2 regions of the Paenibacillus sp. 01L418 genome follow, and region 2 is predicted to be linked to the other one. Evidence: predicted binding sites of a transcription regulator. Region 2 holds the regulator's gene; the other holds the start of a gene.
The links. Region 2 encodes LexA, which represses DNA repair genes until DNA is damaged. Its sites were predicted from a motif close to CGAACATATGTTCG; they were not measured.

Region 1: the regulator LexA is predicted to act here: its motif matches at 1,001-1,014, upstream of AC1DSE_RS30840 (phosphonate ABC transporter ATP-binding protein).

The regions. Positions count from the first base shown of each region.
Region 1 is NZ_JBFTSN010000480.1:1,774-4,173, forward strand. It holds gene AC1DSE_RS30825 (HAD family hydrolase) at 1-357, opposite strand, end outside; gene AC1DSE_RS30830 (hypothetical protein) at 503-640, shown strand; gene AC1DSE_RS30835 (hypothetical protein) at 706-930, opposite strand; gene AC1DSE_RS30840 (phosphonate ABC transporter ATP-binding protein) at 1,089-1,814, shown strand; gene AC1DSE_RS30845 (GNAT family N-acetyltransferase) at 1,811-2,323, shown strand; partial or broken gene AC1DSE_RS30850 (PdaC/SigV domain-containing protein) at 2,339-2,400, shown strand, end outside.
Region 2 is NZ_JBFTSN010000151.1:57-2,456, forward strand. It holds gene AC1DSE_RS18310 (hypothetical protein) at 114-290, shown strand; gene lexA (transcriptional repressor LexA) at 603-1,223, opposite strand; gene yneA (cell division suppressor protein YneA) at 1,382-1,756, shown strand; gene AC1DSE_RS18325 (ABC transporter ATP-binding protein) at 1,917-2,400, shown strand, end outside.

The DNA.
Region 1 (2,400 bases), on a different contig from region 2:
TGAGAACAACGTTTGTTCCATATTTGGATACGGCTCGGTATCGTGCTCATATACACTTAAGCCAAGCTTCCATAGAAAGTTTTCTTCATTTGTTGATCTCTTGCGACCAGTCAAATGAGAGAAGTGAATGTAAGTATCAACAAACGATTGTGGGAAATGCTCGCTTTTAAATCCGAATACGGCTACGCCGGCAATATCAATCTCCATTTGCTTGTCTCGGATGGCTTGTATTGAAACGAGGGGAGAGCTGCCAAACCAAGTGGTCATCGCATCAATAAATTGATCAATGACCAAGTAAAAGTATTTATTGCAGTGAATTAATGTATCGTCGAGGTCAAACATAATTTGTTGCTTCATGTATACGATCTCCTTTGCAAAACTTGAAACTGTATGATCAATCTACCGCAAGTGGCAGGGTCGAGTCAATGTAGGGTGTAAGAGAGGGACTGCTTTTACATACATATCCAATAATATCGGCATAATGATAGTGGAGGTGATTGCAATGGCTATCAACAAAAACGGCACTGGAGAATCTCGTCAAAATCATTCTACCTTGCGTGGACAGTCAGGCAAGCTTAAAACCGATAAATTCGCGAAGCGACCTGCGAGCTTAAACGGCATTAACAAACAGCTCCCTTAATGAAGCAAGTTTTTATGAACACAGAAGGAGAGCTTGAATTGCGTCAGCTCTCCTTCTAATCCATGTTATGCATATTTAAGCTGTGAAGCTTTTAATTGATTCTTAATGAAAGCGATACGTCTGCGAACGTAGAAGTCCTTGCTGGCGCCCTTTAAATCTTTGGGAGTGATCACCTCCTCTGCAACATTATCGATGATAATAAGCCGTCCATCGGCGTAAAACTTAAAAGTTAAGTCGCGTCCAAGACGTTCATTCTCTACATATCGGAAATTTTCGCAGATGTTATTCATGGTGATCAGGCCTCCTTCAAAATGTTGAATTCGTCGATCATTAGAACATTTGTTCTTGTTTTTATTATACCAAACATTTGTTTGTATGGAAACTGTTTTTTGTTTAACGTAAACTAGATTCATAGAAGCAGTTGCTGCAAACAGAAGGAGAGCGGAAAATGATCAAAGTAAAGAACTTATCCAGACGTATTCCCGGCGGGCCTAAGGTGCTCGATGATATTAGCTTTGAGGCTTATCCTGGCGACTTTATCGCCATTAAAGGTGATAGCGGAAGCGGGAAGTCCACACTTCTTCGGTGCCTAGCCTTGCAAGAAAAGTGGAGTGAAGGTTCCTATCAATTTGATGGCAAAGATATTTTCAAAGAAGGATTCAAAGGCAAGCTTAAAGTTCGCAGAGAGGTTGCTTATTTGGAAGAAAAACCTTTTCTATTCCCGAACAAGACGGGATTAAAAAATGTTATTATCGGTTCAATTTCACAAACGCCTGCTTGGCGGAGATGGACCGGGATGGTACGTAATGATGATTATATGGGTGCAATGGATATGATCGAAAAACGCGGCCTGCTTGATAAAGCACATCAGAAGGCGAGCACTCTAAGCGGGGGCGAACGTCAGCGTATGGCTATCGCAAGAGCACTCGTTCATGGCGCTAAAGTCATTGCAGCCGACGAGCCGGTTTCGGGACTTGATCCCCATACGGCGGATCAAGTTCTAACTGATTTGAAAGCGCTATGCAAGGAGCAAGGCGTAATTGTGATTGCTGTTATGCATCAGGGGGACTGGGCGGAGCGATTTGCTGATCAGATTCTCGGCTTGAAAGACGGTAAACTTGTTCTTAACGTAAGCGGCAGAAGATTGACTGAACGCGAGAAGGCACTCCTGTGAACGAGATTGAACTACGCCTCATAACAGAAGCTGAGCTCGACGCTGCTATTAAGCTAGAGCAAAAATGCTATTCTCCTGAAGCTGCTGCTACCATGGCAGGGTTTCAATTTCGCTATAAGCATTATCGTTCATTTTTTTGGTCAGCTTGGCTTGGCGACCAATTAGTTGGAATAACAAACGGCATCCGTACTTCACAGACTGATTGCGGTGATGAGATGAAGGGGAATCAAGCTGATTTTTTTGAGGGGAACAACTTTTGCATCCTTACTATCGCAGTTGATGCACATTATCGCGGGCGTGGAATCGGCACATTGTTGCTGAGGAAGCTGATCGAACAATGTAGTTCATCACATATTGAAACCATTATACTGATGTGCGAGGAGCATTTGATTCCGTTCTACGAATCGGAGCAATTTGAGCGTAGAGGGGTGTCTGCTTCTACGCATGGCGGAATCGTTTGGCATGAGATGAGACGTGTAATGCATACAATGGAGCATCTTACCGAATAGGAAGGTGTCTTTCATATGTCATTTCAACCGCCAGTCGTTATCCAAACGGCAAAAGCTGATTTTCCGAAAGCCGAGCT
Region 2 (2,400 bases):
GCGTGATAAATTCATAGTGATTGGGTGTTTGTCATTTGCTGATTAATTGATGCAGGCATTGCGTTTTTAAGTTAAAGAAGCAGGTTTGTATAAATAATTAGCCTCAGCTTTATATGTACGACTTTACAGAGTATACGGATGCTGCTGTAAATTCATTAGAATTATATACACAATTGTCCGATTGGGAAAATTATTGGCAGGAGACCGATGCTTATTTTCCTTATATCATTACTGTGAACGACGAGATCGCTGGTTTTGCATTAACCAAAAAAGTAACTGAATATGACTGACACTATAATTTACTTGCACATTTTTTTATTATGCGAAAATATAGAAGATCTGGTGTTGGTAAACAAGCAGCTAAGCTAGTTGTACAAAAGCATAAAGGAGAGCGGGAGCTGTATCAGCTTGAACGTAATGTTCCCGCACAACAATTTTGGACCCATGTCATTGGAGAGCTCACAAATCAGAATTTTGTTGAAAGACTTGAGAATGGCAGACGTTACCAAACCTTTAAGCAAGAAAGTTAATGTAATAGCCAAAGAAAAGGCTGAATCAACGTCGTTGATTCAGCCTTTTCTTTATGTACATATTAATTGGTATTAATGAATATCACGGAAAAGTCCAATGACTTTACCTAGAATCGTTACATTTTGAAGTAATATAGGCTGCATTGTGGAATTTTCCGGCTGCAAACGAATATGATTTTTCTCTTTGTAAAATGTTTTGACTGTTGCTTCGTCGTCCTCAGTCATTGCAACTACGATCTCACCATTGTTTGCCGTTTGCTGTTGACGAACGATAACATAATCTCCGTCATGAATACCTGCTTCAATCATACTCTCGCCCATGACATTCAATATAAAAACACTGCTGTCACCAACAAAATGGGAAGGAAGCGGGAAATATTCTTCAATATTTTCTGTAGCAGTAATCGGCACACCAGCGGTAACTTTACCAACAATAGGTACTCTAGCTACGGAAAGCGGGATAATGCCATCAGAGCCTTCTTGATCCAAAATTTCAATAGCACGCGGTTTAGTAGGATCTCGGCGTATTAAACCTTTTTTCTCTAGACGGTCCAAATGACCGTGAACGGTTGAACTGGACAACAATCCAACAGCTTCGCCGATTTCTCGAACGGAGGGTGGATAGCCTTTCTCCCGAACTTCATTCTTAATAAATTCAAGAATTGAATGTTGTCGGTTAGAAATCTTCGACACTGCAATCACTCCATTAGTAGGTTTGCAAAAAATTATAACATAGAACTCGAGTTCGTACAAACATAAGTTCTTAAGTACAGAGGTTCGTATTTTTTCGTTGACACCAAACGTTTGTTCGTGTAATCTAAAAACAGAACAAACGTTTGGGGTGTTGATAAATGATAACTAGTCCAAGTTTTTATAGAACCATTCATAAACAAGATACGAACAAAGCAACAAAGGTCAACCGCTTGATTAGGCATTTCATAAAGCGTCATACTGTTAAGCTCGTCGTTTGCACTGCTGTGTTTTTCTTATTGTTTACGAGCTTCCTACTTATGGGGACATACGCTTCGAGTAATACTCCCGAAGCCGCTTCCGCGGAAGAACAAATTATTAGGGTGCAATCAGGTGATACACTCTGGAATATTGCAAAACAAGTTTCAGATGGCAGCCATGATATCAGATATATCGTATATTTGATTAAAGATCGGAATGATCTGCAATCAACAGTTATAAAGCCAGGACAGAAGTTAATTATTCCTAGCATTTAGCTTGATTTTCCATTACAATTCAATAGTTCATACAAAAAATTACTTTCTATTTAAAGTAGATGCAGGCCAATATACTTMTTTAGAAAGTTTTTTTATGTTTACTGCAGGGTTAACCCTTGGTTTTGYCGTCTATTAAAGGGGACTGAAAGGAGATGCTATTTTGTTACGAGTTGAAGAGTTATCCCACTCATTTATGAATGGGCATGAAACGACCGCTGTACTGCAGAAAATAAGCTTTCACGTACATAAGGGAGAAATGATTGCGTTGTTAGGGAGCTCCGGTTCCGGTAAATCTACTTTACTGAACTTAATGGCTGGCTTAATGAAGCCTACAGAAGGCCAAATCTTTATTGCGGACCATAATATTGTAACGATGAATGAAAACCGCTTGGCAGAGTTTAGACGGAAGCATATCGGATTTATTTTTCAAGCGTATGAGTTGATAGCCAACTTGACGGTTAGGGAAAATGTGGAGCTTCCGCTTGTATTTCAATCGATGCATCCTTCAATACGGAAGAAAAAAGCTCTTTCGTTATTAGAGCAGGTAGGAATTCCTGATAAAGCAGAGTTATTCCCATCTCAGCTCTCGGGAGGACAACAACAGCGTGTCAGTATTGCAAGATCATTGATAACAGAGCCATCGG